DNA from 2 places in the Stenotrophomonas sp. YJH_SMC_119 genome. Region 2 is predicted to be linked to the other one. Evidence: predicted binding sites of a transcription regulator. Region 2 holds the regulator's gene; the other holds the start of a gene.
What was found. Region 2 encodes FliA, which starts transcription of late flagellar genes. Its sites were predicted from a motif close to TAAAGTTTNNCNNNCNNNGGCCGATAA; they were not measured.
Positions count from the first base shown of each region.

Region 1: a site for FliA is predicted at 8,135-8,161, ahead of AC5P6S_RS13165 (methyl-accepting chemotaxis protein). Genes of this name have one in related genera too.

Region 1 covers NZ_JCAFRP010000007.1:219,562-229,625, forward strand. Annotated here, with positions in the region: gene AC5P6S_RS13125 (autotransporter domain-containing protein) at 1-3,220, opposite strand, end outside; gene AC5P6S_RS13130 (hypothetical protein) at 3,409-3,609, shown strand; gene AC5P6S_RS13135 (VOC family protein) at 3,766-4,116, shown strand; gene AC5P6S_RS13140 (TetR/AcrR family transcriptional regulator) at 4,132-4,761, opposite strand; gene AC5P6S_RS13145 (MFS transporter) at 4,888-6,360, shown strand; gene AC5P6S_RS13150 (KGG domain-containing protein) at 6,371-6,676, opposite strand; gene AC5P6S_RS13155 (hypothetical protein) at 6,800-7,048, opposite strand; gene AC5P6S_RS13160 (NAD-dependent epimerase/dehydratase family protein) at 7,177-8,070, shown strand; gene AC5P6S_RS13165 (methyl-accepting chemotaxis protein) at 8,280-10,064, shown strand, end outside.
Region 2 covers NZ_JCAFRP010000020.1:24,053-34,116, reverse strand. Annotated here, with positions in the region: gene AC5P6S_RS20085 (chemotaxis protein CheA) at 1-212, opposite strand, end outside; gene AC5P6S_RS20080 (protein phosphatase CheZ) at 215-820, opposite strand; gene cheY (chemotaxis response regulator CheY) at 820-1,212, opposite strand; gene AC5P6S_RS20070 (RNA polymerase sigma factor FliA) at 1,270-2,013, opposite strand; gene AC5P6S_RS20065 (MinD/ParA family ATP-binding protein) at 2,010-2,897, opposite strand; gene flhF (flagellar biosynthesis GTPase FlhF) at 2,884-4,506, opposite strand; gene flhA (flagellar biosynthesis protein FlhA) at 4,652-6,712, opposite strand; gene flhB (flagellar biosynthesis protein FlhB) at 6,757-7,887, opposite strand; gene AC5P6S_RS20045 (CocE/NonD family hydrolase) at 7,972-10,064, opposite strand, start outside.

The DNA of each region.
Region 1 (10,064 bases), on a different contig from region 2:
CGGCAATCGGGGCGCCTTCGACCGCGAAGGTGGTGCTGCTGTTGGCGAATGCGAGGTCGGCCAGCTGGCGGCGGTCACCCGAGGCACGGCGGTAGCCCACGCCCCCACGCAGGTGCAGCCAGCTGTCCTGCTGGAATGATGCCTTCAGGCCCTTGTCGAAGCGCAGGCCAGCGGTGGCGATCGTGGTGCCGGTGTCGTCCACCTTGCCGTGCAGGGCGGCTGCACCACCGCGCTCGTTGATCGGCTTCAGGTCCACCTCCACGCGCGCGACCTGCAGGTAGGGTTCCAGCCCGGCCTCCGGGCCACCAAAGCGGTAGCCGGCTTCGATGAAGGCCTGGCGGGTATGCGCGTTGTAGCGAGCGCTCAGGCTGTCGCTGAACCCTGCGAAGTCGACATCGCGGGTGCTCTTCACCTTGTGCTTGCTCCAGGCGACGCCGCCACGCAGGCCGAGGCCGCCCCAGTTGTGACTGGCATATGCACCGAAGTGGGTGTTGTCGATCTTCGACTTGGCACGAAGCGCCTGCTGCTTGACGTCGGTGCGGCCGGTGCCAGCCAGGACGCCGACCTGCCAGCCAGAGAACTCGTGGTCGATACCGGCCAGCAGGCCGTTGCTGTTGGCTTCGGTGCGGGCGGTATTGCTGTTGCCGTCCAGCCTGCTGTTGCTGCCCAGAGCCTGCACCCAGGCGCCGGTGGCGTCGCCCGCATCGGCGCCTGGCGCGACTGCACCTGCACGGCGGGACAGCGCGGCATCGCGAACGTAGCGGCTGCCTTCCACCAGTGCGAGCGGCGTGGCTGCGTGCAGTTCGCCGCTGAGGCCGTCGAGCACGCCGCCGACCTGCTGCGGGAACAGCTGGGTCAGCGGCTTGGGCAGGCCCTGGTTGATTGCCAGCAGGTCCGCCGCGGCGGCCACCGCGCGCTGGTTCGGGGTGGTGGCGGCGCTGGCCAGCGAGGCACCGCGTGCCACGTCGATGCGGGTGCCATTGGTGCCGTAGGCGAGGCTGAACTGCAGGAACGGCGAGAACGCGCTGAAGTCGGTTTTCGCGAACTGGCCGTTGATGCCACCGTCAGCGCGGATGAAGTTGAACTGCTCGCCGAGATAGTAGATGCCTGGTTCCGGCAACGCGACCAGCGTGCCGCCGAGGGTGGCGGTACCGGTCACGTGCAACTGGTCGCTGCGCCCGCCAGGCGCGAGTTCGGCGGCGTAGACGCCGGTCGCGCCCTGCACGTAGTCGCCGTTGATGGTCAGCGTGCCGATCGAATTGCCGGGCGCGATGGTGCCGTCCACTCGGGTGCTGCCCAACGTGCCGATACCCTTCAGCAGGCCGTTGCTGCCGACCGTGGTGGTGCCGCCGGTCTGCATGCCATTGAAGGACACCACGCCGCCATTGACGGTCAGGTTCCCGTCCTTCAGAACGCCGTTGGCGCTGACCGTGCTGACGCCACCGGTGGTGGTGAGTGCGGTGGAGACCAGGCTGCCGTTGAGCAGGAACCGGCCGCCTTGCACATCGACCGCCGAGGTGAGGGTGTTGCTGCCGTTCAACTCCAGCGTGCCCTCGCGCAGCACCGCGCCGTTGAAGCTGTTGTCGCCGCTCAGGCGCAGCCAACCGATGCCGGATTTGGTCAGCGTGCCGGGGCCGCCGATGTCATTGGTCCAGTCGTCCCAGGCATCGCCCTCCCACACCTTCAGGCCGCCGGCCCTCTGGTTCATCACGACGTTGGTATCCACGCGCAGCGAGCCATAGCCCTCGATGGCCCTGCGCAGGTCAACCATGCCCCAGCCGTAGATCGGGTCGACGCCTGCCGCACCGAGATCGCGCGCGGTGGTCAGCAGGACGTCGCGCACCTGGGCGTTGTCCAGGTAGGGGAAGCGCTCCATCAACAGGCCGAGTGCGCCGGTGATATGGGGGGCGGCCATGGACGTGCCGGTCTTCAGGCCGTAGTCGTACGTGGGATTCTGGCTGTCGATGAGAAGACGGACGTAGTCTGCGGTCTTCTCCAGCCGCCCCTGGATGTCACCGGAAACGATGGTGCTGAGGATTGCCGTGCCGGGTGCGGAAATGCACCAGTTGGCGGCAGCGCCACAGATGCTCGAGCCTGCGTTGATCACGTAGTCGGTTTCACCATTGGCTGTATTGGGCTGGCGAACGTTGGCGACGGCCAGCCAGTAGGGCTCGATCTCCGGCTTCCAGCGCGGCAGGGCCGCGGTGATACCGGCGACGGCGCCGCTGCCATTGCCGGCCGACCAGACCTGGATCAACTGCGAAGCGGGGGCGTTCGCACTGTCCTTGTAGATGCTTCCGTATACGTCGTAGCCGGCACCGATGCGTGCGTACTGGGCATCCAGTGCGGCCACGGTCATGTTGCGGGTGGAGATGCCCCAGCTGTGATTGATGGCACGCACGCCTTGTGCCTGCAGCTGCGCGTACATGTCCAGCCTTGCGGCACCATCGGGATCCGTCCGTTCCACGGCTTCAGGCAGGTAGCCTCCGCTCGCCTGGCGCCTCCATTCGTAGTAAGTGTCACCAAATACACGGGCGGTCGTCAGATCGGCACCGAAGGCGACGCCGTGCATCCCCGTGCCATTGCGGTTGGCGCCAATGGTTCCGAGGACATGCGTGCCGTGATCGGCATAGCGGAAACCCCATTCACGGCCTGCGGCAATGATGTTGGCCTGCAGGGAAGCAGGCACGCCCGCGCCGAGCGTGTAGTAGTTGATACCCGGTTGATCACCCTGTGTCTGGCTGCACGCGCCGGTACCGCCGACGGTTCCCGGTGACGCACAGTTCGGGCCGATGGTGATGCTGGAGGTGTTGCGGCCGGCGAATTCGGGGTGAGCCAGTGCCGATCCGGTGTCGAACAGCGCCAGGCGCACGCCCTTGCCGGTCAGGCCGCGGGCATACGCGTGGTCGGCCCCCATCGCACCCAGGCCCCAGTCGGCGTTGAATTCATCGCTGCGCCAGCTGGCGACATCGCCCGGACTGCCGAGCAGGGCGGTGGCGGTTGCCGCGGGCGTGGCGGCCGTCGATGCTGCAGGCGCGCTGACGGCGGGCTGTGCCCACGCCGCCTGCAGCTGGCGCTGTTGCTGCCATGCGTCGAGCGCCTCGCCGGCCATGGCGGGCGCGGCAGCGGCAAGCAACAGAGAGCTGGACACGGCCAGCGCGAGGCGGCTGTGCAGCGGGGAGCGGGAGTGGGACGAACGGCCGTGCAGCGGGTGATTCATCGGGCAACTTCCTTGGTGGACGGGCAACAAGGCCGTTAACGCCAATCCGTGGCGACATCCCCCACGCATGTGAAAGGAAAATTGTGAACAGGTTAAGTGTGCGTGACAGTGGGCTTCACTTCGTCTCCCCGTGTCCTCGCTAACGTGGGCCGGCCTGGGCTCACCAGGCTTATCAAGGAGTGATGGCGATGCGTGTTGTCAGGAAGGTGATCGCAGTGGCGGTATTCGCGTTGGCGTGTACCGGTTCGGTGGCGGTGGCTGGGCCGGTCGAGCCCTGCGACCAGCCGTGCTGGCGGGCTTATCAGATGTGCCTGGCCAGTGGCACCGATGCCGGTGAATGCCAGCAGGCGTACAACACCTGCGTGGTCGATCTGTGCATGGGCGTGTGAGTCGCGCCGTTTGAGCCGTACGCGGAGCCCCGTCATCGACGGGGCTCTTCTGTTCCAGCGATCGCCTCAGATGGCGATGCCGGCATCTGGCCCGAGCCCGCTTGCGGGCCATGCACGCAGCGGCGAGGATGGGAAATCGCACCGGAGCCGCTGCACATGGCCGTCAAACGCATTGTCGCCAACATCGCCACGCCCGACCCGGCGCGTGCCGCAGCGTTCTATGGCGGGCTGCTGGGCATGCCGGTGGTGATGGACCATGGCTGGATCGTCACCCATGGCGGGCAGGGCAGTGCGCTGGCGCAGGTGAGCTTTGCCAGCGAAGGGGGTTCCGGCACCGCGGTGCCCGATCTGTCGATCGAAGTGGACGACCTGCAGCAGGTGCTGGAGCGCATGCACGCGGCCGGCATCCCGCTGGAGTATGGCCCGGCCGACGAGCCTTGGGGAGTGCGTCGTTTCTTCGTCCGCGACCCGTTCGGGCGGCTGTTGAACATTCTCGCCCACACCTGAGCGGGAGGCGTTGCGTCAGCGGCGCCTGCCGCTGCGCGTCGGCGCTGCCGGAACGCCGACCATGCGCAGGCAATCCGCTTCCACAGCGGCGATGAAGGCATCGGCATCCTGTGCGGGTGTGGCGATCAGGTCGTCGGTGGCACCGTGCACGCCGGCATAGATCAACGAGGCGGTGACCTGTGGAGCAGGCAGCTGCCACAGTCCGGCTGCGTTGCCCGCTTCGAGGATGCCCAGCAGCTGCTGCTGGATCGCATTGCGCTCGGCATTGCCCCGCTGGTGGTGGTGATGGTTGGCGTACACCACGTCATGCAACGCGTGGGTGCGCGCGTAGATCTCGATGTTGGCGCGGATCCAGGCGCGCAGGCGCGCTGCGCCATCACCGGCAGGGTGTTGCTGCACTGCCTGCTCGACCTCGTCCATGAACTGCCGCGTGTAGCGCTGCGCCAGCGCCTGCAGGATCTCGGTGCGGGAGGCGAAATAGGTATAGAAAGTGCCCTTGGCCACGTCGGCCGCGGCGACGATGTCGCTGATGGTGGTGGCGTCCACACCCTGCGAAAGGAACAACGCCTGCGCGGCGTCCATCAGTTCCTCCTGGCGGGTTTCGGCGGGCTTGGTGCGAGGCCTGGCGACAGCTGGGGTCTGCATGGTGGGCGGTATCCGGGTGTGACGGACGCCATTCTAGCTGCCCCTTCGCACTGACTGACCGCCGGTCATTGACCGACGGTCAGTCAGTCGATAGGATGCGCGCACATCCTCCCCCCGGATCCACGCATGAGACGCCTCCAACGGCCCGCCCTGGTGCTGGCGGCCTACCTCGGTACATTCCTCGCTTCGCTGGACATCAGCATCGTCAACGTGGCCCTGCCAACCCTGCAGCAGGCGCTGCAGACCGACATGGCGGGCCTGCAATGGGTGATCAACGCCTATGCGATCGCACTGTCGGCGCTGATGCTGTCGGCCGGTCCGTTGGGGGATCGCTACGGTCATCGGCGGATGTGGCTGCTGAGCGTCGCCACCTTCACCATGGGCTCGCTGCTGTGCGCCTGCGCCAACGACCTTTCGACCCTGGTCGCCGGGCGCGCGGTGCAGGGCGTGGCAGGTGCGCTGTTGATTCCCAGTGCGATGCCGATCCTGAGTCACGCATTTCCCGATCCGGGCCAGCGTGCACGCGTGATCGGTGGCTGGTCCGCCTTCAGCGCGCTGGCCCTGGTGCTTGGCCCGTTGCTCGGCGGTGCGCTGGTGCAGCGGGCCGGCTGGCCCAGCATCTTCCTGATCAACCTGCCTTTGGGGCTGCTGGCGTTTGTGCTTGGCGCCTGGAGTATCGCCGAGCGACGGCACCCGCAGCACGCCGCGCTGGATCCGGCCGGGCAGCTGCTCAGCATCGGTGCACTGGGCGCGCTGTGCTATGGCCTGATCGCGATCGGCGAGCAGGGCCTGCTGGCCCCGGTGACGCTTCTGGCGCTGGGCGCCGCAATTGCGGGGCTGATCCTGTTCGGCATCGTCGAGCGGCGGGTGGCACGGCCACTGCTGCCGCTGGACCTGTTCGCCGACGGTCGCTTCCGCATGCTCAACCTGGCCTCGTTCGTGCTGGGCTTCACCGCCTACGCGAGCCTGTTCTTCCTGTCGCTTTTCTTCCAGCAGGCACAGGGGCACAGCGCCGCGCTGGCAGGCTCGCAGCTGGCTCCCCAGTTCCTGTTGATGGGTGTTGTCTCGCTGTTGTTCGGGCGCCTGGTTGCCCGCCTCGGGCTGCATGCCGCGCTGGTGCTGGGCTACCTCCTGGCCGGTGTGGCGCTATGCGCAATGGCCACGTTCGAACCGGCTACTTCGCGCGCTCATGCCACTGCCGTGCTGATGCTGCTTGGCATTGGAATGGGGCTGGCAGTGCCAGCGACCGGCATGGCGATCATGGCCAACGCACCGGCCGAACGCGCAGGTATCGCGTCAGCCACGATGAACGCGCTGCGCCAGGCAGGCATGAGCCTGGGCATCGCGCTGATGGGCAGCCTGATGGGCCAGCGTGCCGTACAGCAGTTCACCGCCTGCGCACAGGCCGCAGGGCAGCAGCGGCTTGTTGCGCAGGCGCGTGAACTGATCCTGCACCCGGGCTCGATGCACGCCACGCCGCAGGTGCTGACCTGGTACCGCAGTGCGATGGCCAGTGGGTTCGGTTGGGCGATGGCGGTGGCGGGTGCGCTGGCTCTGCTTGCGGCGCTTGGGCTGCATCGGCAGCGTGCATCGGCTTGACGCGCAGCATTCAGCCCTGCTGGCGTTGCGGGTCCTCTGTCGTGCGTTCGATCGCCTGAGGCTGTTGTTGCTGCTGGCGCGCGTTGGCGTGGCGTGCGTGTCCACCTTCGCGTCCGATCGTGGCCATGTGCTGGCGGTCGCGGCTGATCGCTTCGCCGCCCTTGCGGCCTGCGACACGTGCTTCGGCCGGACTGAATTCGTGCGCATTGCCGGAGGCATGTGCCGCGCGCCCGCCCTTGGCGGCGATCGCGCGCTGTTTGTCCTGGTCCATCGAGGCGAAGCCCCGGTTGGAGCTGCGCGGGTTCTGCTCAGTCATGTGAAATCTCCTGCAGTGTGGACGCCGCCTTCGTGGACGACGGCGTCCATGCTTGGCCATCGCACGCTAAGTCCAGGTCGCCATCTTCGCCCCGGTTTTCACGCGCCCTGCGCACCGGGATGATCACGCAGCCGGCCCGGCGGCCGCATTCGTCGCGTATTCACTGCCGGCCCTCGGATGTGCGGCAACGCCGGCGGCCGCAGTGGCGGTGCCGCACATATGTTCGATGATCCTGTGCTGCTGCCCGATGGCTATCAGATAAACGTTCAGGACCGGCAACCGATCAAACTGCGCACCGGTGGCAACTGCTAACGGACCGGTGTCGCGCCCCACGCGGCAGGCGGCAACGATCCACTCTCCATCGCGCGTCAACTGCTGGCTCCGCCGAAGTCGTCAGGATGAACGCACAGTTGCGCGGTCGTCCTATCGCAGATGTTCCGTTGCATGCCTAGAATCGAAGCATCCCGGTAGTTCCCGGGCGCTTCGAGTGAATGGACTCAATGAAGATTTTGTTGACCGGCAGTTCCGGGCGGATCGGGCGCGCGATCTTCGGCGCGCTGGCGGCTGCCCATGAAGTGGTGGGTCTGGACCGCAGTCCGTTTGCCACCACGCGCATCATTGCCGATGTCACCGATCATCAAGCCGTCGTGCGCGCGGTGCAGGGCGTCGACGCGGTCATCCATACCGCGGCCCTGCATGCGCCACACGTCGGCCTGGTACCGGACGCGGTGTTCCAGCAGATCAACGTGGACGCGACTGCGCACCTGCTGCAGGCGGCGCGAGAGGCAGGCGCGCGGCGGTTCGTGTTGACCAGTACCACCGCGCTGTACGGCCACGCGGTGGTGGCAGGGGGATGCCGCTGGATCGATGAGGATACCGAGCCGCTGCCGCGAACGATCTACCACCGCAGCAAGCTGCAGGCCGAGGCCCTGGCTGAAGCTGCCGCCGCACCGGACTTCGGGGTGCGCGTGCTGCGGATGGGGCGCTGCTTCCCGGAACCGCCGGAACGGATGGCGATGTTCCGGTTGCATCGTGGGATCGACGCCCGTGACGTGGCCAGTGCCCATGCCGCGCTGCTGCTGGATGAGGGGCCGGCCTTCGCCCGCTACATCGCCTGCGCCGCGACCCCGTTCCGGCGCGAGGATTGCCTGGAACTGGCCTCCCAGCCGCGCAATGTACTGGCCCGGCGCGTACCGCAGCTGCTGGCCGAGTTCGAGCGCCGCGGCTGGCCATTGCCGCTGAGCGTCGACCGCGTCTACGACAGCGCCCGCATCCGCAGGGAGCTGGGGTGGCAGCCGCGTTTCGGGCCGGACGCCGTGCTGCAGCAGTACGCCGCAGGCAGCATCGAGGTGTTGCCACGCGCGGAGTGGATCAAGGATCGGGTGGCCGAATAGGGGAAGCGGGGACGGATCCCTGTCCCGTCCCTGAGTGGATTCAGGAATGTGTAGGCCGGTCGCCTCAACCTCGTTGGCAGGCGGCCGCTAACCCGGTGCGCTTCCTGCGCCGGGCGGGTCCCGGCGGCCGGTGGCCTGCGCGACGGATCGCGCGCCTGCGCGGTGCCCTCCCGGTGCCGGTCGTCCTGAACTGCCTTGCGGACCCCTCCATGCCTTCTTCCCGTTCCGCCGCTGCCCGCCGCCCGGGCAGCATCGCCCACAAGCTGATGCTGGGCACCGCCGTCATCGCGCTGCTGTGCTTCGGCCTGACGGCGTTCCTGATCTATCGCCAGGCCAGTGCCAGCCTGATCGATGCCTCGCGCCAGACCATGACCAGCGAGGCCAACGCTGAAGCGCGCCAGGTCGCCGCCGATCTGGGCACGGCGTTTGCCAGCAACGATGCCATGGTCGAAGCCGTGCTCGCCCAGCGTGCGCGGGGCGACGTGCCCGATCGCGCCAGCCTGGCTGCCGTGCTGGGCGAGCAGCTGCGCACCCACCCGGAGTGGCTGGGCAAGAGCACCATGTGGGAGGCCGATGCCTTCGATGGCAAGGATGCCGAGTTCGCCAACACCGCGATGCACGATGCCAGCGGCCGCTACATGAGCTACTGGGCCTGGCATGACGGCAAGCCGCAGCAGTCGACCATGACCGACTACACCGAAGCCGCCGACGGCTCGGCCGACTGGTATGTGGTACCCAGCCGCGACAAGCTGCCCAAGGTCAGCGAGCCCTACGCCTACGACATCGCCGGCCAGCAGGTGCTGATGAGCACGTTGAGCTCGCCGATCGTCGAAAACGGTACCTTCCTCGGCGTGTTCACCGTCGACTTCTCGCTGGCGGCGCTGCAGAAGCACCTGGCGACGCTGACGCCGATGGGCGCAGGCCGCGTCGAGCTGCTTTCGCCCAACGGCGTGGTGCTGGCCTCGGCGAATGCCGCCGAGATCGGCAAGCCGCGCACCGACGCATTGACCCGCAGCATGCTGGCCGACATCGCCGCCGACCGCCGGTTCGAAGCCTTCACGCCCGATGCAGCCGGCAACGTGCGCGTCTACGTGCCGCTACGCGTGGGTAATGCCCCGCAGCGCTTCGCGCTGGGCGTGGTGATGCCGCACGCGGTGATCGTGGCCGAGGCACGCCAGCTGCTGTGGTTGACGCTGCTGGTGGGCGTGGTGGCCGCGCTGACGCTGAGTGCCGGTGTCTACGTGCTGCTGCGCCGCCTGGCGATCCGCCCGTTGGCCGAAGCGGTGCGGGTGGCGGGTGACGTCGCCGCCGGCAAGCTCGACAGCACCTTGCCTGCGCGCAGCAACGATGAAGTGGGCCGCCTGCTGGACGCGATGCAGGGCATGCGCGGGCAGCTGCAGGCGGTGATGGCGGCGCAGGCGGAAATGGCGCGCCGCCACGATGCTGGCGAGCTGAGCTACCGCATGGACGCCACTGCCTTCCCCGGCGAGTACGGCCGCATGGTGGCCGACAGCAACCAGCTGGTGGCTTCCAGCAATGCGGTCACCCAGCGCCTGGTCGAGGTGATGCAGCGTTACGCGGTGGGTGACCTCAGCGTGGACATGGAAGCGCTGCCGGGCGAGAAGGCGGTGTTCACCGCAGCGATGGCCACCACCAAGAGCAACCTGGCCGCGATCAACGAGCAGATCCAGCAGCTGGCCGCCGCCGCGGCGGCCGGCGACTTCGCTGTACGCGGTGATGCCCAGCGCTTCGACCACGATTTCCGCCGCATGGTGGAGACCCTCAACATCATGATGCAGGTCAGCGATCACAACCTGGCTGAGCTTTCGACGCTGCTTCGCGCGATTGCCGCCGGCGACCTCAGCGCACGCATGCGCGGTGATTTCCATGGCGTGTTCGCGGTGATGCGCGACGATGCCAACAGCACCGTGCAGCAGTTGACCCAGATCGTCGGCCAGATCCAGCAGTCGGCCGCCAGCATCCGCCTGGCGGCG
Region 2 (10,064 bases):
TCTTCAGCGGCGTGGCACAGCTCGACCATCGCAGTGACGCCAAGGAAGCCGGCACCGCCCTTGAGCGTGTGGTATCCACGGAACACCGCGTTGAGCTGCTCGGTGTCCTGCGGTGCCTGCTCCAGCGACACCAGCTGTTCGCCCAGGCGATCCAGGATTTCCTGTGCCTCGATGATGAAATCGGCAGTGATGTCGTCGGATACCGCGCTCATGCTTACAGCCCCAGATCCGACAACAGGTCGTCGGCGTCGTTCTGCGAGACCGCGTGGCGGTCCAGTCCCTTCAGTGCCGGCCCGGCCAGTTCCGGGTCGGTGCGATGCTGTTCCGGCGGCAGGCCGAGTGCGCCGAAGCCCTCGTGCACGCGGCGGACGATGCCGACCACGCGACGGATGATCTGCCCGGTCAGGTCCTGGTAGCTCTGGGTCAGGGCGATCTCGGTCAGGTTGTGGCGGATGCGCTCGAGCTGCGCGTCCTGGCCCGGCTGCAGGCCTTCAGCACGCAGCTGTTCGGTCAGGCTGCGGCATTCCTCGGCCAGGTCCAGGGTACGGTGCGTGGCCTGTTCGGTCATGGCCACCACGTGGTCCAGGCGTGCGCAGGCGTCGTCCAGCTCACCGGCCTCGCTGGGCACGGTCGGCAGCTCACCCAGTGCCTGCCCCAGCTCGCGGGCCAGCCGCGAGAGGCCGCTCATCATCGGCTGCGTTCGCAGCGCGACCAGTCCGTCGATGCGCTGCCGCCAGGCGGCCTCGTCACCGGACTCGAGTGCGTCCAGGGCTTCCTGCAGGCGCAGGGCGAGGGCGCTCTTGTCGACCGTGGTATCCATCAGGCGCTGGCCGCCAAGCGTTCGAAGATCTTGCCGAGCTTCTCTTCCAGCGTCTGCGCAGTGAACGGCTTGATGATGTAGCCGTTCACGCCGTTCTGGGCGGCTTCGATGATCTGTTCGCGCTTGGCTTCGGCGGTGACCATCAGCACTGGCAGGGTCTTCAGCTTGGCATCGGCACGGATCGCCTTCAGCAGCTCGATGCCGGTCATCACCGGCATGTTCCAGTCGGTGACCACGAAATCGAACGGCTGGCTCTGCAGCAGCGACAGCGCGGCATGCCCGTCCTCGGCTTCGGCGGTATTGGTGAAGCCCAGATCGCCCAGCAGGTTCTTGACGATCCGACGCATGGTCGAGAAGTCATCGACGATCAGGATGCGCATGTTCTTGTTCAAAGCAGAGTTCCTTTGTTGTTCATTCCGGGCGGCCGGGGGCAGCCGCCTCGGGCATGTTCATTCTTCCAGGCCGGCGTCCGCCGCCTCGAAAATCTTGAGCCGGCCACGCAGGCGCAGCACCGCCTGGCCGTGGATCTGGCAGACCCGCGACTCGCTCACGCCGAGCACCGCGCCGATCTCCTTCAGGTTCAGTTCCTGCTCGTAGTAGAGCGAGAGCACCAGCTGTTCGCGCTCGGGCAGGTGGCCGATGGCCTTGCCCAGCTCGCGGCCGAACTCACCACGCTCCAGTACCTGCTGCGGGGTCGGGCCGCCCTGGGCGACGGTGTCCAGCTCGCCCTGGTCCTCGATGCGCGACTCCAGGCTCAGCACCTGGCCACGGGCGGCGTCTTCCATCAACCGCAGGTATTCGGGCAGCGGCATCTCCATCGCTGCGGCCACTTCGGTGGCGCTGGCGGCGCGGCCGCTGCTCTGTTCCAGGCGGCGGATGGTGGCGGCGGCATCGCGTGCACGGCGGTGCACCGAGCGCGGCACCCAGTCGCCACGGCGGATCTCGTCGATCATCGAACCGCGGATGCGGATCGAGGCATAGGTCTCGAACGAGGCGCCCTGGTCGGCGTCGTAGCTGCGCGACGCTTCGATCAGGCCCATCATGCCGGCCTGGATCAGGTCGTCCACTTCAACGCTGGCCGGCAACCGCGCGGCCAGGTGGTGGGCGATGCGCCGCACCAGGTCCGAATGCTGGGCGATGACCTCGTTGGCCGCCGAGCGCTGGACTTCCCTGTACTGGGCTGCGCCTTTCATGCGGCCACCCCGCGCTGCTTGAGGATGCGCTCGAGGAAGAACTCGACGCCGCCACGCGGTTCGGTCGGCGCCTGCCAGCGTGCGGTGCGACGCGCGATCTCGGTGATCGCCAGCGCGGCCGGGCTGGACGGGTAGGCCTTCACCACCGGCTGCTGGCGCTGCACCGACAGGCGCAGCCAGTCGTCCTGCGGCACGCAGCCCAGGTAGTTCAGCGAGACATCGGCGAGGAACTTCTCGCACACGCGGGTCAGCTTTTCGTACAGCACGCGGCCCTCGTTGGGGTCGCGCACCATGTTGGCCACTACCTGGATGCGGTCCACGCCGCGTTCGCGCGACAGCACCTTGATCAGCGCGTAGGCGTCGGTGATCGAGGCCGGCTCGTCACAGACCACCACCACGGTGTCCTGCGCGGCCTGGCAGAAGGTCAGCACGCCGTCGGTGATGCCTGCGGCGGTGTCCACCACCATGATGTCCAGTTCGCGTTCCAGCTCGGAGAACACGTTGACCAGGCCGACGTGCTCGGCCGGGGCCAGCTCGGCCATGTGCCGGCGGCCGGACGCGGCCGGCACCACCAGCACGCCGTTCGGGCCTTCGACGATGACGTCGTCCAGCGAGCAGCGGCCGGCGACCAGGTCGGCCAGCGTGAAGGTCGGGTTCAGCCCCAGGATCACGTCGATGTTGGCCAGGCCCAGGTCGGCGTCCAGCAGCAGCGTGCGCTTGCCCATGCCGGCCAGTGCCACCGCCAGGTTGGCGGACACATTCGTCTTGCCCACGCCGCCCTTGCCGCCAGTGACGGCAATGGTGCGCACAGGGCCGAGCGGCTCGCTGCGGGTGGCCGACAGCGGGAAGGTCTTGGTCAGCTTGGCGTACTCACGCGACGGCATGGTTCAACTCCGGGTTGCAGGGCATATCGGCCGCGCGGCGCAAATCTTCAAGGCGAAGTACGAGATTGGCCGCACTGGCCCGGTGCAGGTCCTCCGGAACGTCCTGGCCATCGGTCACCCAGGTGATCGGGAGGGCGTGGTCCACGGCCACTGACAGGGCGTTGCCGAAGCGGCCGGTCTCGTCCAGCTTGCTCAGCACCAGGCCCTGCAGGTTGGCGGCGCCGAAGCGGCGGACCACCTCGTCCATGTCGCCGAAGCTGGTGTTGGCCGGCAGCACCAGCAGGGTGCGTACCTGGCGGGCGGCGCGCAGCCACTGCAGCTGCGCGGCCAGCGCGCGGTCGCGCGGGCCCAGGCCGGCGGTGTCGATCAGCACCAGCTTGTAGTCCTTCAGGCGTTCCAGCAGCTGGTCCAGGTCGGTGCCGCTGTTGGCCTCGTGCACCGCGATGCCGAGCTGGCGGCCGTAGCCGTACAGCTGCTCGCGGGCGCCGATGCGGGTGGTGTCGGTGGTCACCAGGGCCACATCGCGCGGCGCATGCTTCTCGGCGAAGCGCGAGGCCAGCTTGGCGATGGTGGTGGTCTTGCCGGCGCCGGTCGGGCCGACCAGGGCGATCACGCCGCCTTCTTCCAGCGGGTCGACCGGGGCGATCGGCAGCTTGCGCGAGATCAGCCCCAGCATCAGGCCGCGGCCACGATGGGCTTCGGTCTCCAGCGGGATCTGCATGGCCACGTCGCGGGCCAGCCCGGCGTCGAAACCGTACTCGTCCATCAGGTCCAGCGCGGTGGCGCGCACCGGGCTGCCACGCAGGCGCTCGTCGGTGAAGCGGTTCATCTCGCGCTCGATCACCTGGCGCATGCCGGCCACTTCCTGGCGCAGCTGGCGGATCTCGGCGTCGTCCTGGGCAACCACGGTCAGCGTCGGTGCCGGGGCCAGCATGGGGGCCGGGCTGGCTTCGCCGGCGGCTTCGAGCGCTGCCGTTTCGCTGGCGGCGATGTCAGGCTGGACATCGGCCATGGCAGCGCCCGGCAGCGGCGGCGGCTGCACGGCGGGGGGCACGCTTTCGTGATGCGTGTCGTGCGGCGGGTCGATCTGGAAGCGGGCGCGGTTGGCCGGCGCGGTGACGGCCGGGCCCGGTGCGACGATGGCCTCGGCGAACGGGGCGAAGATCTGTTCGGGCAGCGCCGGTTCGTTGACGGCGGCGCGCGCCAGGGTGGCTGCGAAGCCGGTGCTGCCGCGGGTCGGCACGATCTCGTCGGCGCTGTCCAAGGTGCGGCCGGTGGCACCCACGGCCGCACGGGCGAGGGCGGCCACGGCCGAGGTGGTGGCGGCCACCGGCTCCGGCGCCGGGGCAGCGCTGCGGCGGCGGGTGACCGCGGCGATCACCGCGTCAGCAGCGGTGCGCGGCTTGGGAGCCGGCGGCGGTGCGACATCACGGCGCGAGGCTTCCAGTGCACGCTGCACGGCGCTCTCGTCGTAGTTGGCCGCGGCGACGATCTCGACGCCTTCCTCGATCCGGCGGTTGGACAGGATCACGGCGTCAGGACCATGTTCCTTGCGCACCAGGTTCATGGCCGAGCGCATGTCGGCGGCGACGAATCGTTTGATTTTCATGCTGTGGTCACGGGACGAAGACGGCGGGGTGGCGGTCGGAGAACTCGGGTGGTCGGTGGTCTGCACGGTGCGGGTTCCCCTTGGTATCTGTCTGTTGCGTTGGTTCGAAGGTGGTGTCTGTTTTCTGGCGCATCGGTGGGCGGCGTCAGCTGATCGTTCCGACCAGCTTCAGGCGCTTGTCCTCCGGCACCTCGCTGTAGGCCAGGACCGACAACGACGGAACGCTGTGGCGGACCAGGCGCGCCAGCGCGGCGCGCACCGGGCCCGGTACCAGCACGACCGCCGGCTCGTTTCGCGCTTCCTGCTTGCTGACACATTCGGCCAGGCTCTGGTGCAGTCGCTCTGCGAGTCCGGGTTCCAGCGCGGCGCCGTTGCCCTGCGTGGACTCCTGCAAGACACGTTCCAATTGCGGGTTGAGGGTGAACACCGGCAGCTCCGCCGACATTCCGGCGATCTCCTGCACGATGAAGCGGCCCAGCGCGGTGCGCACGGCAGCGGTCAGCACCGCCGGGTCCTGGCTGCTGGGCGCGTGTTCGACCAGCGCTTCGGCGATCTTGCGCAGCTGTCGGATCGGGATGCGCTCGACCAGCAGGTTCTGCAGCACGCGCACCACTGCCGACAGCGGCAGCGCCTTCGGCGTCAGATCTTCGACGAGCTTGGGCGCGCTCTTGGCCAGGTTGGCCAGCAGGTGCTGCACTTCCTCGTGGCCGAGCAGTTCCGGCGCATGTTCGCGGATCAGGTGCGAGAGGTGGGTGGCCACCACGGTGGCCGGGTCGACCACGGTGTAGCCCAGCGTTTCAGCCTGGGCACGCTGGTGCGGCTGGATCCAGGTGGCATCCAGGCCGAACGCGGGATCCTTGCCGGCAATGCCCTCCAGGGTGCCCAGCGCGCTGCCCGGGTCCAGCGCCAGTTCGCGGTCCGGGTGGATCTCGGCGGTGGCCACTGGCACGCCATGCACCAGCACGCGGTAGCCGTTGGCCGGCAGTTCCAGGTTGTCGCGGATGTGCACCGAGGGAATCAGGAAGCCGACGTCCTGGGTCAGCTTGCGGCGCACGCCCTTGATGCGCGCCATCAGTTCGCCGCCCTGGTTGCTGTCCACCAGCGGGATCAGCCGGTAGCCGACCTCAAGGCCCAGCGGATCGACCGGGCGCAGCTCGTCCCAGCTCAGTTCGGCGGTCGGCGCAGGTGCCGCCGGGCGGCCGAGTGCGTTGAGTGCGGCCGCGTCATTGCCGGCGGCTGCCGGGTCGGTGGCTGCGGCCTTGCCCTTGCGGTAGACCTTCCAGGCGATGAAGCCGAGGATAGCGGCCAGCGTCAGGAAAGCGACGTTGGGCATGCCCGGCACCAGGCCGACCACGCCGATGATGCCGGCGGTGATCGCCAGCGCGCGGTACTGGCCGAACACCTGGCCGGTCATCGCCTGGGCCATGTCCTGCGAGCGCGAGGCGCGGGTCACCAGCATCGCCACCGCGCTGGAGACCAGCAGGGCCGGCAGCTGCGCCACCAGGCCGTCACCGATGGACAGCAGGGTGTAGGTGGCAGCGGCTTCGCCGAACGGCATGCCATGCTGCAACACGCCCACGGCCAGGCCGCCGAGCATGTTGATGAACAGGATCAGGATGCCGGCGATGGCGTCACCGCGGATGAACTTGCTGGCGCCGTCCATCGCGCCGTAGAAGTCGGCTTCCTCGCGCACTTCCTCGCGGCGCAGCTTGGCTTCTTCACGCGTCAGCAAACCGGCGTTGAGGTCGGCGTCGATCGCCATCTGCTTGCCGGGCATCGCGTCGAGGATGAAGCGCGCGGTCACTTCCGAAACGCGGCCGGCGCCCTTGGTGATGACCACGAAGTTGATGATGGTCAGGATCGCGAACACCACGATGCCGACCGCATAGTTGCCGCCGATCACGAATTCGCCGAAGGCGGCGATGACCTTGCCGGCGGCGTCGTGGCCGTTCTGGCCGTTGAGCAGGATCACGCGGGTGGAGGCCACGTTCAGCGCCAGCCGCAGCATGGTGGTGATCAGCAGCACGATCGGGAAGATGGTGAAGTCCAGCGGGCGCTTCACGTAGACCACCGCCAGCAGCACCATCAGCGAGATGGCGATGTTGAAGGTGAACAGCGCATCGAGCACCGGCGCGGCCAGCGGCACCACGACCATGGCCAGCAGGGCCAGCACGATCAGCGGCGCGCCAAGGCCCTGGCGGATCATTTCCAGGGCACGGCGGGTGTTGAAGCCGGCGGAGGGCTGGGCGCTCACGGGCGGCCCCCCTTGCCGAATTCATCCACCTGGATGTGCGGGGCGTCCGGCATCGGGCCAGTGCGCCAGGCGCGCAGCTGGTAGACGTAGGACAGGACCTGGGCGACGGCCGAATACAGTCTCACGGGGATTTCCTTTCCGAGTTGGCCTTCCCGATACAAGGCGCGTGCCAAAGGCGGGGCGGAGACGATCGCGACCTTGTTGCCGTCGGCGACCTCACGGATGCGCAGGGCGGTTTCGTCCACGCCCAGGGCGACCACGGTGGGAGCATTCATGGTCCCACCCTCGTACTTCAGGGCCACCGCGTAGTGCGTCGGGTTGACCACCACCACGTCGGCGGTGGGTACCGCTTCCATCATCCGACGGTTGGCCATCTGCTGCTGCAGCTGGCGGATGCGGCCCTTCACCTCGGGGCTGCCCTCGCTCTCCTTCATTTCCCGGCGCAGCTCTTCACGGGTCATCTTCAGCTTGCGCATCCAGTTCCAGCGCTGGTAGGGCGCATCGATGGCGGCCAGCACCAGCATCGCGCCGGCGGTGGCCAGCAGCAGGCGCAGGGTGAAGCCCAGGCCATCGGTGATGGCGGTTTCCAGCGGGTGGTGGATCAGCCCGCGCAGGGTGTCGAAGCCGGTCCAGACCACCAGCCCTGCGGCGACGCCGACGAAGGCCACGCGCAGCAGCGATTTGGTGAATTCGGCAATCGCCTCCGGGCCATACAGGCGCTTGAGCCCGCTCATCGGGTTCATGCGGTTGATGTCGGGCAGCAACGCCTTCTGCGACCAGCGCAGGCCGCCCATCACCAACGGGGCGACGAAGCTGGCCAGCAGGCAGACCAGCACCAGCGGTGCGATCACCAGCATGAACTGCAGCAGCAGGTCGCCGAAGTGGCCGAACAGTTCCTTCGGGTTCTGCCGCAGGCCCTGTTCCGGGCTGAGCGCGTGCTTCATCCAGGCACTGGCGCCACGGCCGATCGAGCCGCTCATGGCCATCACCGCCAGCACGCCGGCACCGAACACGGCGGCGGTGCCAAGTTCGCGCGAGCGCGGCAGGTTGCCTTGTTCACGGGCGTCGCGCAGGCGTTTTTCGGTAGGTTGTTCGGTCTTTTCGCCGGCGGATTCGTTCTCGGACATCACGGGCACTGCGGCAGGGGATGCCGGGGTGCGTGCAAGAAGTGTTCCGTGATGGGCCGTTGCCTATCCACGCATGGTATGGATCTACTGTAGGGAGTCGCTGGCGGGGCGCAGGGGAATCGTCAGAACACTGTCGCTGTGCCAATCCACCTGCAGCGGGGTGCCCCCATCAGCGGCCGATTCGTCGCTGACATCGCGGCCGCTGCCGTGGTTGACCTGGTGCATGGCGTCCTTCAGCACATCCACCTTCACCAGCAGGCGGCTGCCGGCAGCCAGGCGGCGGGCGACCATGCGCGTGCGATCGAAGGGCAGGTGGGTCCATTGGCCGGGCTGCAGCAACTGGCGCGTACCCGGGTCACGCACGTGGCTGGCCCGGCCCATGTAATAGGACAGCTGCATCCGGTGTCCATCGGCCATCAGCTCGTACAGGGTGACGGTGAAATCGAAGTCGCGCTTGTTGATCCGTACCTTCAGGTCTCCGGAGAAGCTGCCTACCAGGTCCATGGGGCCGGTGAAGGGTTCCGAGACATAGGCCAGCGCGGTGTCGGCTTCATCCTGTGCTGCGACGATGGGGAACGGGTAGTAGCCGTGCCGCATTTCGTTGCGGTCGGCCATGTTCACGGTCTGCCCCAGCTGGCCCGGCGCTGGCGGCTGTTCCTGCAGGCGGTGGTAGCCATCGGGCGAAGCGGGTGCAGCCGACAGGTGGTAGCGGCGGTGGGCACCCGCGGCGGCGTCCAGTGTTGCCGCATGCCCCCAGCGATTGGCGCCCATCAGCTGGTAGTTCACGCGGTCAGGCACCAGCGCCGGGCGCGGCGCGCCGCGCAGCACATGGTCCAGCCACTGGAAGGTCAGTGCGGGCGTGTCGAACTGCGCGACGGCGTCCAGGTCGTATCCACGCAGCTGCATCGGCTTGAGCGCCGACTGCGCACCGCGATGGTCGTAGGGGCCGATCAGCAGCGCATGGTCGGCATCGGGGCGGTGCCGGAGGTGCTCCTTGAAGTACTGCAGCGCCGAGATCTGGCCATCGTCGTAGTACCCGGTGATGGTCAGTACCGGGATGCGGATGTCGTCGAACTGGTCGCCATAGGGAACCATCGACTGCCAGTAGGCGTCGTACGTCGGGTGATCGAGCCAGCGCTGCAGCCAGGGGTTGGGCGTGCCGTCGATCTGGTCGATCTGCCGGTAAGGGCGGCCGGAGGCATACCAGCGGCGGGGCAGCTGTGACCAGCGTTCGTTCTGGTTGTAGGTGTCGTTGTCCAGCATCGGGTCATTGGCCACATAGAACGCCCAACCGTAGTTGGCACTCAGGAACACGTTGTTCTCCATCGGCAGGCCCTGGCCGGGGATGGCGGCAACGTAGGGCACGATGGTCTTCAATGCGGGATGGTGATGGCGCGCCGCCGCCCAGGCAGTAAAGCCCTCGTAGCTGCCGCCATACATGGCCACCCGGCCATCGCTCCATGGCTGGCGGCTGATCCAGTCGATGGCCGCGTTGGCGTCCGCGCCGTCATGCTCGTAGGGGGCGATGGTGCCGCTGCCCTGGCCCTTGCCGCGCGCATCGACCACGATGCCGGCGTAGCCATGCGCGGCGGCCAGCAGCATCTTCTGCCGGTTCTTGGGTGGATCGGTGTAGATGGTGAACAGCATGGCCGCAGGCAGGGGCACCGATGCGGCGCGAGGGCGGGCCAGCTGCGCCGACAGCACGACGCCATCGCCAACGGGGATGCGCAATGCGTCGTCGATGGCGAAGCGGCGCTGCTCTTCCGCCACGACCAGCGGAGGGGCCAGGGCAGCGGCCAGGGTCTGCGCACGCAGTACCGCCCGCAGGCGCAGCAGTTCCAGGGCGACAGCCTCGGCAATGGTCGTCGCCCCCGCCTGTGCCGCGACGGCCTGCTCCAGCTGGGCGCGCACCGGGGCTGGCTCAACCGAGAGTGCGGCACCGGCCTGCACCGCGGCAACGTCGTCGAGGGCGGCGAAGGTGGCGTGGAAGGCGCGCGCATACTCCGCTGCGTCCTGCTCGCCGGCGGTGACGAGCAGCAGCATCGGTACCCAGCGTTGCACTGCTGCGGTATCACCTTCGCTTGCCAGCGATGCGCGTGCCTGCTGGATCGATCGCCGCGCTTCGGCCGTCTGGCCCGCCGCCACCAACGCGTGGCCGCGCTGTACATCGGTCAGGT